Regions from separate parts of the Streptomyces sp. NPDC059957 genome, predicted to be linked through region 1. Evidence: riboswitches for the same ligand, from Rfam matches in the RefSeq annotation. Region 1 holds a riboswitch; each other region holds the start of a gene.
The links. Region 1 has a riboswitch for cyclic di-AMP ahead of ACFWBW_RS13465 (peptidoglycan DD-metalloendopeptidase family protein). Riboswitches for the same ligand answer to the same signal wherever they lie in the genome.

Region 1 (3,546 bases):
TGAAGCGGGTCCCGAGCCGGGCGGCCCGTACGGAGGGCTGCACGGCCTCCCGGAAGGCCGGGTAGTCCTCCGCGTGCACGGCGTGCAGGGTCAGCCGCATCAGCGTCGACTTGACGACCTCGCGCCCCGTGAAGGCGGCGTCGAGGTCGGCCGGGTCGAAGCCGGAGAGCCGGTTCCACAGCGCGAGGTACGGCGAGGCCGCGTGCTGCGCCTGCAGGGCGACGACCCGGCGGACCGCGTCACCGACGTCCATCACCTCGCGCCGCAGCAGCAACTGCCGTGCGAGCGTGGAGCGGTTGAGCTCCCCTGCACTGACCTTCATGCCAAGACCGTCCCGTCCCCTGTCGAAACGGGCAGCCTAACCGGCACCTCCGACAGCGCCTCGGATTCAGATGCTGACGCCCTTGGACCGGAGGTAGGCCAGCGGGTCGATGTCCGATCCGTACGAGGGACCGGTGCGGATCTCGAAGTGCAGGTGCGGGCCGGTCGAGTTGCCCGTCGAACCGGAGAGGCCGATGGTCTGGCCGCCGGTGACGCTCTGGCCGGAGGAGACGGACAGCTGGGAGAGGTGCGCGTACTGGCTGTACTTGCCGTCGGTGTGGCGGATGACGACCTCGTTGCCGTACGCGCCGCTCCAGCCGGCGGAGACCACGGTGCCGGCTCCGACCGCCCTGACGGTGGTGCCGGTGCTCGCGGAGAAGTCGACACCGGTGTGGTAGCCGCTGGACCACATGGCCCCGGCGGTCTTGTAGGCGGTGGACGGGCCGCCGGTGACCGGGGCCACGAAGCCGGTCGACGCGGAGCCGCCCTGCTGCTTGGCGGGCGCCTTGGCGACGGGCGCGGCTGCCTGATCAGAGGAATCCGAGGAGTCGGACGAGTCGGAGGAGTCCGAAGAATCCGACGAATGGCCAGAAGTGGAGGAACCGGAGGAAGCGGACTTCTTGGCCGGCTTCGGCGTTTCGGCCGGCGCGGACTCGGCCGCCGCGGCCGGAGCCGAGCCCTTCGCGCCGAGCGTGAGCTCGAGGCCCGGGTGGATCAGCGACGGGTCGGTGCCGACGGCCTCGAGGTTGTCCGCGTAGAGCTGCTCCCAGCCGCCGGTGAGGTGCTGGCGCTCGGCGATCTTGGAGAGGTAGTCGCCCGCCACCACGGTGTAGACGGTGGGGGCGGCCTGCACGGCGACGGGTGCGGCCTGGAAGGTCGACACCGCCTGCGCGGCCACGGCCTGCGGGGCCTGGACCGGAGCGGCGGCGGGCGCGGCTGCCGGGACGCCCGCGGCATGGGCGCCGGTGGCGCCGAGCAGCGGAAGCGCGAGGGCCGCGCCACCGGTGCCCGCGGCGGCGAACCCGCGGGATATCGAGCGGGACTTGGGACGGCGGTGCTTACCCGTTCCGGACATGGCGAATTCCTCTCCGACGCCTGCGAGGTGAGCTGTCGGGTTCGGACTGGAGATGTCCGGCCGCGTATGTGCCGATGAACAGCACATGCATGGCTTCACCCCGAGCTGTCCCGTTGTAAAGATCCCTGAGGAGCTCCGGAACAGCGGCTTACCTGGTTCCCCCGCTCCTGCCGCGCGCGTGAATAGTCGGGTGCGGTTTCCGGACGGCGGCAGGATTAGGCGGTCCATCCGGATCGATCGCGAAGGTAATCGAGCCCGACCGCACGGAACAAGTCCCGAATTCCCGGATGGATTCCCAGTGATGATGGACCGGCGGAATCACGGTCACCCTGTGTCCATTCCCCTCCCCCAACAGCCGCCCGGACAGGGGAATTCGCCATTCGCGATCAGGCACTCACGGTCACCGTATGATCTGGCTCACGGGGACGTGTCCGATCTCGCCCCTCGCTATGGCAAGTTGCCAGCAAGTAGCGTAATTCGGACACACGCAACGACGACCGCGGCGACCGCTACGACGACCACACGGAGACACGGAGGAGCCCCTGTGACCCAGCAGATACCCCAGAGCCCCCACACCGATCCGGTGGCGCCGGAACCGCCACTGACCGGAGTGCGCAACTTCCGCGACGTGGGCGGCCTGCCGACCGCGGACGGGCGAAGGGTCAAGTCGGGACGACTGTTCCGAAGCGGACATCTGGCGCATGCCACCGAAAGCGACGCGGAGTTCCTCGGATCGCTCGGACTGCACACCGTCTTCGACTTCCGCAACGGCGCCGACCACGCGCTGGAGGGTGCGGACGTGGAGCTGCCCGGGGTGCTCAACGTCAACATTCCGCTGTCGGATCCGGCCGACGGCAGCGAGTTCTGGAAGATGGTCCGCGAAGGGGACCTGGCGCAGCTGCGCGAGATCCTGGGCGAGGGCAAAGCCGCCGCGCGGATGTCCCGTTCGTACCGGACGATGATCCGGACCCGTACCGCCGAGCACAGCCGGGTGGTGCACGCGCTCGCCGAGGACAGCGTCCCTGCGCTCATGCACTGCGCCGCCGGAAAGGACCGGGCGGGCCTGTCGATCGCCGTCACCCTGCTCGCGCTGGGCGTCGAGCGGGAGGCGATCCTCGCGGACTACCTGGAGTCGAACGCCCCGCACAACCGCTACCGGGTCCGCCGGGGCAGTGACTCACCCGAGGCCCGCGCCCCCGAGGTGATGGAGCTGCTCGCCCCGCTCTTCGACGCCCGCGCCCCGTATCTGACCACGGCCTTCGACACCATCGACGAGGAGTGGGGCGGAGCGGAGCGCTACCTCGCCGAGGGCCTCGGGCTCACGCCCGAGACCCTCGACCGGCTCCGCGACCGGCTGCTGGACTGACGCCCCACGAGGTGGGCCGTCAGCGGTTCGCGACGGCCTGCCTCACCAGTGTCCGGCCGAAGTCCCACATCAGCGCGCCACCGCCGTGGGCCTCGTCCATGACCGCACGGAAGGCGCCGACGAACCGGTCGACGTCCGCCTCGTTCACGATCAGCGGCGGGATCAGCTTGATCACTTCCAGGTGGTCGCCGGAGACCTGCGTGAGGATCCGGTGCTTCTGCAGCAGCGGCACCACGACCATCTGCGCGAACAGCCCCTTGCGCGCCGCCTGCAGCATGCTCCAGCGGCTCCGCAGCCCAAGCGAGGACGGCCGGCCGAACTCGATGCCGATCATCAGCCCGCGTCCCCGTACCTCGTGGAGCAGTTCGTACTCGTCCACGAGCGCGGCGAGCCGCCCGCGCAGCAGGTCGCCCATGGCGCGGGCATGGGCCACCACCTGCTCGTCCTCCATGACGGACAGGACGGCGAGCCCGGCCGCCATCGCCTGGGCGTTGGAGCCGAAGCTGGCGGAGTGGACGAGCACCCGGTCCATGGAGGAGTAGACCTTCTTGAAGATCCAGTCCTTGCCCAGGGTCGCGCCGACGGGCACGTAGCCGCCGGACAGGGCCTTGGCCACGCACACCAGGTCCGGTTCGACCCCGGCCTCGTGCTGGTAGGCGTAGAAGTCGCCGGTCCGTCCGAGGCCGGTCTGCACCTCGTCCGCGATCAGCAGCGCCCCGTGCCGGTGCAGCAGCTCCTGTGCGGCCGGCAGGTACCCGGGCGGGGCGGCGAGCACCCCCTTGCC
Region 2 (3,546 bases), on a different contig from region 1:
GCACTACGTCCCCGCACACGGTACGGGACCGAGTGCGGGGACGTAGGGAGGCTTGCGCCCTGAAGGACTGATCAGCCCTTGAAGCGCGGGAAGGCGGAGCGACCCGCGTACACGGCCGCGTCGTCGAGGATCTCCTCGATGCGCAGGAGCTGGTTGTACTTGGCGACGCGGTCCGAGCGGGCCGGGGCGCCGGTCTTGATCTGGCCGCAGTTCACGGCGACGGCGAGGTCGGCGATGGTGACGTCCTCGGTCTCACCGGAACGGTGCGACATCATGCACTTGAAACCGTTGCGCTGGGCCATCTCGACGGCGTCCAGGGTCTCGGTCAGCGAACCGATCTGGTTCACCTTGACGAGCAGGGCGTTCGCCGAGCCCTCTTCGATGCCGCGGGCGAGACGCTCGGGGTTGGTGACGAAGAGGTCGTCGCCGACGATCTGGACCTTGGAGCCCAGGCGGTCGGTGAGGGTCTTCCAGCCGGCCCAGTCGTCCTCGAACAGCGGGTCCTCGATGGAGACGAGCGGGTACGCCTCGACGAGCTCGGCGTAGTAGTCGGTCATCTCGGCGGCCGAGCGGGACTTGCCCTCGAACTCGTAGTTGCCGTCCTTGTAGAACTCGGACGCGGCGACGTCGAGCGCGAGCGCGATCTGGGTGCCCGGGACGTAGCCGGCCTGCTTGATGGCCTCGACGATGAGGTCCAGCGCGGCGCGGTTCGACTCGAGGTTCGGCGCGAAACCGCCCTCGTCGCCCAGACCGGTGGAGAGGCCCTTGGTGTGCAGGACCTTCTTGAGGGTGTGGTAGACCTCGGCACCCCAGCGAAGGGCCTCGGAGAAGGACTCCGCGCCGATCGGGGCGATCATGAACTCCTGGATGTCGACGTTGGAGTCGGCGTGCGACCCACCGTTCAGGATGTTCATCATCGGAACGGGCAGCAGGTGCGCGTTCGGGCCGCCGAGGTAGCGGAAGAGCGGGAGGTCCGAGGCCTCGGACGCGGCGTGCGCGACGGCGAGGGAGACGCCCAGGATGGCGTTGGCGCCGAGGGAGCCCTTGTTCTCGGTGGCGTCCAGGTCGATCATCGCCTGGTCGATCAGGCGCTGCTCGGTGGCGTCGTAGCCGACGAGCTCCGGGCCGAGCTGCTCGATGACGGCGAGGACGGCCTTCTCTACGCCCTTGCCCATGTAGCGGTTGGGGTCACCGTCACGGAGCTCGACGGCTTCGAACGCTCCGGTGGAGGCGCCGGACGGGACTGCAGCACGGCCGGTGCTGCCATCGTCGAGGCCCACCTCGACCTCGACCGTGGGGTTGCCTCGGGAGTCCAGGATTTCCCGGGCTACGACGACGTCGATGGACGGCACGAGCATCTCCTTCTGGGATGTGACGCTGGGTGTGCGGTGGCATGTCAGGCCGTGGGATGGCCTTGCCGCTTAGAGCCTAACCGCCTCCGGGCACTCGGCCGGCCGACCGCCCGGGGGCTGGGACGAAAAAGGGCCTGAATGCCCCTCTTACAGGACATAGGACCCTTGATCATCGGCCTTTCGGAGGCCCCGTCAGACCGTCGGCACCCGCACACAGCACCGCCCGGCGCGAAGGGGGTTGCGCGCCGGGCGGTGGAATTACGCGGTGGAACTACTGCGTGTCGCGAAAGCGGACACGACCGTTCTCACAGGTTTCAGCTGGGGTTCAGCTTCAGCTGAGCTTCAGCTGAGCTTCAGCTTCTGGCCCGGGAAGATCAGGTTGGCGTCCGTGACGATGTCCTTGTTGAGCTCGAAGAGCTTCTCCCAGCCACCGGACACGTTGTTCGCGTCGGCGATCGCACCCAGCGTGTCGCCGGACTTGACCGCGTAGGAGCCGTTGCCCGTCTTGGGGGCCTCGGCCTTCGGGGCGGCGGCCGGACGCTCGGAGCGGGTGGTCGGAGCCTCGACGCGCTTGGTCTCCTTCTTCGCCTCGGTCTTCTTCTCCTGCTTCGGCTGCGTCTTCGGCTTGGCGGGTGCCTGCGCCGATCCGCCGGTGTAGGAGGAGTTCGACAGGCCGACGCCGCAGTGCGGCCAGGCGCCCTTGCCCTGGCCCTTGAGGACCTTCTCGGCGATGGCTATCTGCTGCGACTTGGAGGCCTGGTTGGCCTGCGAGGCGTACGCCTTGCCGCCGTACGCGGCCCACGTGGAGGACGAGAACTGCAGGCCGCCGTAGTAGCCGTTGCCCGTGTTGATGGACCAGTTGCCGCCGGACTCGCACGAGGCGACGCGGTCCCACTCGGAAGCGGTCGCGGCCGAGGCGGTGCCCGCGGCCATCAGCGGAGCCGCGACGGCGACACCGGCGACACCGGCGAGCGTGACGATGCGGACGGCCTTGGAACCGCGACGGTGCTTGCCCTTGCCCGAAAGCAGCATGGAGTTCTCCTCACCGACGCCTACGAGGTGAGCTGTCGGGTTCGGGCGAGTGAGTGCCCGGCCGAGCGACCTAGCGCTTGGCTTAACCCCTAGCCGGTTCCGTGACCGTCTCTCAACGGCCCTTCCCGGCGCCTACCTTGGTTCCCCCGCTCCTGCCTTCGGCGCTTTACGCGACGAGTGTTCCCTCCGTCCGCCGGCAGGATTCGGCGATGCGGTCGAAGGAGCCCGCGGTGGCGGGCGATTCAGAAGGTAGACAGGTCTCCCCCCGATGTTCAACGAGCGACATCGGGGGGAAACGGTGCCTACTTGCGCTCCCCGAAAGGGCGTTTGCGCAGGTGAGGGCGGGGTTTGCGGAACCCTCCGGGCCGGACACGCCAGTTGACCTGAAGAGACACATGTCTCACTTACAGAAAACGGACAATCAGCTGGTTCCGGGCGCCTCAAGTGTCCTTATTGATGCGTTAGATCCAGGTTCTGACCGGGCTTGATCAGGTCCGCGTCGTCGCCGATGACCTGCTCGTTGGCCTCGTAGAGGCCCTTCCAGCCGCCCTTCACTCCGTTGGCGTCCGCGATCGCGATCAGACTGTCGCCCGCCTTCACGGTGTACGTCGGCTCCGACGCGGCGTCAGACGCGGCGGGCGTCTCGACGGCGGCCGGGCCGCGGTGCTTGCCGCCGCCCTCGCTCGCGCCGGGGGCCGCCGGAGCGGTCGGGGAGGCGGACTCGCCGGGTGCGGCCGGAGCCGTCGGGGCCGTGGGATCAATCGGGTTGACCGGGTTTGCCGGGTTCTCCGAATTACCCGGGTTCGTCGGCTTCGCCCCGTTCCCAGGGTCGGACGGGGTCCCAGGGCCTGACGGGGTCTCCGGAGACGACGGGGCCACCGGAAGGGTCGGGCCCACCGGAAGGGTCGCGTCCGCGGACGGCGGTGCGGGAGTGGCGGGGTCCGTCGGGCTCGTGGGAGGCGTCGGGTCGCCCGGGAGGCCGGGAGGCGGCGTCTGGGCGTCCGGCGGGGGCATGACGGGCAGTTCGCCGGGCACGCCGATCGGATAGTCGGGCAGCACCGAGGCCGGCGGGGACGTCGGGCCCCCCTGCGACGGAGCCCCGAAGTCCGTGGACGTGCCCGAGCCCGTGTGGGGCACGGAGTCGTCGGGGCGGGACGGGGCG
Region 3 (3,546 bases), on a different contig from region 1:
GGTGACACCACCGCCCCGCGCCCGGTCCCGCCGATCACCGCCGACGACACGGGCCGCGTGGTCATCGTGGACCGGCCCGGCGCGGTCCAGACGCAGTTGCTGATCGGCCGCATCGGCGCGGACCGGCACGACCGGGTCTGGGCGCCCCAGGTGCTCGGCACGTACTGCCTGGGCGGCACCCTCACCTCCCGGCTGGACAAGGTGCTGCGCGAGGAGAAGGGGTACACGTACGGCGTGCGCGCCTTCGGCCAGGTGCTGCGCTCCACCGCCGACGGCAAGGGCGCCTCGATGCTCGCCATCAGCGGCTCGGTGGACACCCCGAACACCGGCCCGGCCCTGGAGGACCTCTGGACGGTGCTGCGCACCCTCGCGGAGGGCGGTCTGACCGACGCCGAACGGGACGTGGCCGTACAGAACTTGGTGGGCGTGGCCCCGCTGAAGTTCGAGACGGCGGCCTCCGTCGCGGGCACGCTCGCCGACCAGGTCGAGCAGGAGCTCCCCGACGACTACCAGGCGCAGTTGTACGCGCGGCTCGCCGAAACCGGGACGGTGGAGGCCACTTCGGCGGTCGTCAGCGCCTTCCCGGTGGACCGTCTGGTCACGGTCCTGGTCGGCGACGCCTCGCAGATCGAGGAGCCGGTGCGGGCCCTCGGGATCGGCGAAGTGACCGTGGTCACCAACTGACCTTCCGCTGACTGCCGGTGACTTCCGGCGGGTCGCCAACTGGCCCGCCGCTCAAGGGGATCCGGCAAGGGACTCCGGTGGCTTGTCCACTGGAGTCCCTTTTGCCGTTTCTGTCGCCTTTGTTGGTGTGGTTGCTTGTATGTGGTGTGGCGTACGCAACAAAAGGGCGTGTCTGTTTGGCGATTGACTGATGATCCGCCTAGCGTCGGGCCTGCTGTTCGTCAGTGGTAACCGCCGCATCCGCGGCACCGGACAGCGATCGCCGAGTCCCCGTCAGGCGCGAGCCTGGGGAGCCGGGGACCCACTTGAGTCCCTGGGGTGAATCGGACCGCCTCGCAAGAGGGGGCCCGTAGGAGACCTTCCTGCTCCGAACCCGTCAGCTAACCCGGTAGGCGAGAGGGAAGGAAAGGATCAGCCCCTTCATGGCGTTTGGCAGCAGTGCCACCGGCAAGCACCGTGGTTCGAGCCGTATGAGCCGCAGGACCGCCGGCTACGCCGGCATAGCCACGCTCGCCGCCACCGGCGTCGTCGGCTCCCTGGCCGGTCCCGCGTTCGCCGCGGACAATTCCCCCTCCATCGAGGACACCGGCAGCCTCAACACCATCGTGGTGGCCGACGAGCTCGCCGGCGACGTCGAGGCCCAGGCCCAGTCCCAGCAGCGCGCCGCCGAGGCCGCCGCCGCCAAGGCGCAGGCCGAGGCCGACGCCCGGCAGCGGGCCGCCGAGGCCAAGGCGAAGGCCGAAGCCCAGGCCAAGGCCGAGCGCGAGGCCGCCGAGCGCGCCGCTCGTGAAGAGGAGCGCAAGCGCCTCAACACCTTCGTGTCGCCGCTCGACAGCACCTCCATCAGCACCCAGTACCACGCGGGTGGCGGCATGTGGTCCTCCGGCAGCCACACCGGCATCGACTTCCGCGCCGCCTCCGGCACCGAGGTGCACGCCGTGGGCCTCGGCACCGTGGTCGAGGCGGGCTACGGCGGTGCGTACGGCAACAACGTCGTCATCAAGCACGCGGACGGCACGTACACCCAGTACGGCCACATGTCCTCGCTGAGCGTCTCCGTCGGCCAGCAGGTCACCCCGGGCCAGAAGATCGGCCTGTCGGGCTCCACCGGCAACTCCAGCGGCCCGCACCTGCACTTCGAGGCCCGCACCGGCGCCGACTACGGTTCGGACATCAACCCGGTCGCGTACCTGCGCTCGCACGGCGTCAGCATCTGACCAGCTCGCCCCACCGCACGTCTTCTGCGAAGGCCCCGGCTCTTTGAGAGCCGGGGCCTTCGCCGTGTTTTCGGCCCCGCGTGTGTGAATGTTTCGTATTTCCGGCCGCTCTCGGAAATTATCGTGTGTTGCAATAGAGTCGCAACGCGCACAGCCATACGAAAAAGGCGGAGGTCCGGTCTTGCGTATTCCCGCGCACACGGTATGCACAGCGATCCGCGACGACATCGTCTCCGGGGTGTTCGGGCCCGGCGGCCGGCTGACCGAGGAGGTGCTGGCCCGCCGGTACGGAGTCTCGCGCGTCCCGGTGCGCGAGGCGCTGCGCACGCTGGAGTCCGAGGGGTTCGTGACCACCAGGCGGCACGCGGGCGCCTGCGTGGCCGAGCCGACCGAACAGGAGGCGGCCGACCTCCTGGAGCTGCGGATGCTCCTGGAGCCCCTCGCGGCCGCCCGGGCGGCCAGACGGCGCAGCGAGGCCCACCTCAAGGTGCTGCGCGGCCTGGTCAGGCTGGGCCAGGAGCGGGCCAGGAGGGGCCAGGGGGAGGACCTGCGCTCCCTGGGCGGCTGGTTCCACGAGACGCTCTCCCAGGCCTCGGGCAGCCCCGGGCTGATTGCGCTGCTCACCCAGATGCGCCACAAGGTGGCCTGGATGTACGTGGTGGAGGCCCCGGTGCGGCCCGTGGAGTCCTGGGCGGAGCACGGCGCGATCGTGGACGCGGTGGCCCGGGGCGACGCCGAGCGGGCGCGGGCGCTGACCGCGCTGCACGTGGACAGGGCGGCGGGGGCGCACCGGCTGCGCGTGAGGACTTTGCAACCTGCCGTAAACACGGCGGGCGTCCCGCATTAACAAACGCCGTATACAAAGGTGGGATATCCGGGCCGGTAATTCAGGCCCATGCCCCGAGCTTTATTTCGCCGCCGGAATTCGGCCCTATGGAATCGGGCGTGCCGGAATGGCGGTGTGTATTTCCACCCGGGCCGATGAGCCGGTGAGTGAGCGCGGGCGAGCCCGGGGCCGGCGGGGCGGCGGGGCGGCGGGTCGAGGAGCCTGCGGGCCGACCGGATCTCCGCGCGAAAAGCAGTGAAGCCGTTGCCCTCGACCGTGGCGGTCGGGGGCAACGGCTTCGCCGTGCAAGTCCTGCAAGTCTGCGAGTCCTGCGGGTCGAACCCGAAGGGTCAGACGGTCTCGGGAAGCTCCTCGAGCCCCTCGGCGACCAGCTTCGCGAGGCGGTCCAGCGCGGCCTCGGCGCCGTCGGCCTCGGACGAGAGGACGATCTCCTCGCCGCCCTGGGCGCCCAGGCCCAGAACCGCCAGCATGGAGGCGGCGTTGACGGGGTCGCCGCCGGCCTTCGCGATGGTCACCGGGACGCCGGAAGCGGTCGTCGCGCGGACGAAGATCGAGGCGGGACGAGCGTGCAGGCCCTCGGCCCAGCCGACGTTGACGCGGCGCTCTGCCATGGTGATGCCCTTCAGGTTCTTACGGTTGTCTAGACCAGTCTCTCACGGCGTCCGGAATGGTCGAACCGACCTTCGGCCCGAGTTTCCCGCCATTCGACCTACCCCAGCTTGCCCTGATTCGAGTCAGCTTGCCCGATGCGCCGCGCCCGGGCCACTCAAGGCGTTCGAGCCTTAAGGTGACCCCATG

Region 2: linked by a shared signal. The riboswitch ahead of ACFWBW_RS29880 (transglycosylase family protein) and the one ahead of ACFWBW_RS13465 (peptidoglycan DD-metalloendopeptidase family protein) in region 1 are both predicted to bind cyclic di-AMP.
Region 3: linked by a shared signal. The riboswitch ahead of ACFWBW_RS07855 (M23 family metallopeptidase) and the one ahead of ACFWBW_RS13465 (peptidoglycan DD-metalloendopeptidase family protein) in region 1 are both predicted to bind cyclic di-AMP.

The regions. Positions count from the first base shown of each region.
Region 1 covers NZ_JBHWMB010000016.1:41,075-44,620, forward strand. Annotated here, with positions in the region: gene ACFWBW_RS13460 (winged helix DNA-binding domain-containing protein) at 1-322, opposite strand, end outside; gene ACFWBW_RS13465 (peptidoglycan DD-metalloendopeptidase family protein) at 389-1,396, opposite strand; cyclic di-AMP (ydaO/yuaA leader) riboswitch at 1,401-1,595, opposite strand; gene ACFWBW_RS13470 (tyrosine-protein phosphatase) at 1,941-2,762, shown strand; gene ACFWBW_RS13475 (aspartate aminotransferase family protein) at 2,782-3,546, opposite strand, start outside.
Region 2 covers NZ_JBHWMB010000055.1:36,575-40,120, reverse strand. Annotated here, with positions in the region: gene eno (phosphopyruvate hydratase) at 72-1,358, opposite strand; gene ACFWBW_RS29880 (transglycosylase family protein) at 1,695-2,384, opposite strand; cyclic di-AMP (ydaO/yuaA leader) riboswitch at 2,387-2,558, opposite strand; gene ACFWBW_RS29875 (transglycosylase family protein) at 2,835-3,546, opposite strand, start outside.
Region 3 covers NZ_JBHWMB010000008.1:50,188-53,733, reverse strand. Annotated here, with positions in the region: gene ACFWBW_RS07860 (M16 family metallopeptidase) at 1-684, shown strand, start outside; cyclic di-AMP (ydaO/yuaA leader) riboswitch at 935-1,094, shown strand; gene ACFWBW_RS07855 (M23 family metallopeptidase) at 1,107-1,901, shown strand; gene ACFWBW_RS07850 (GntR family transcriptional regulator) at 2,083-2,748, shown strand; gene ACFWBW_RS07845 (HPr family phosphocarrier protein) at 3,078-3,359, opposite strand; gene ACFWBW_RS07840 (GNAT family N-acetyltransferase) at 3,544-3,546, shown strand, end outside.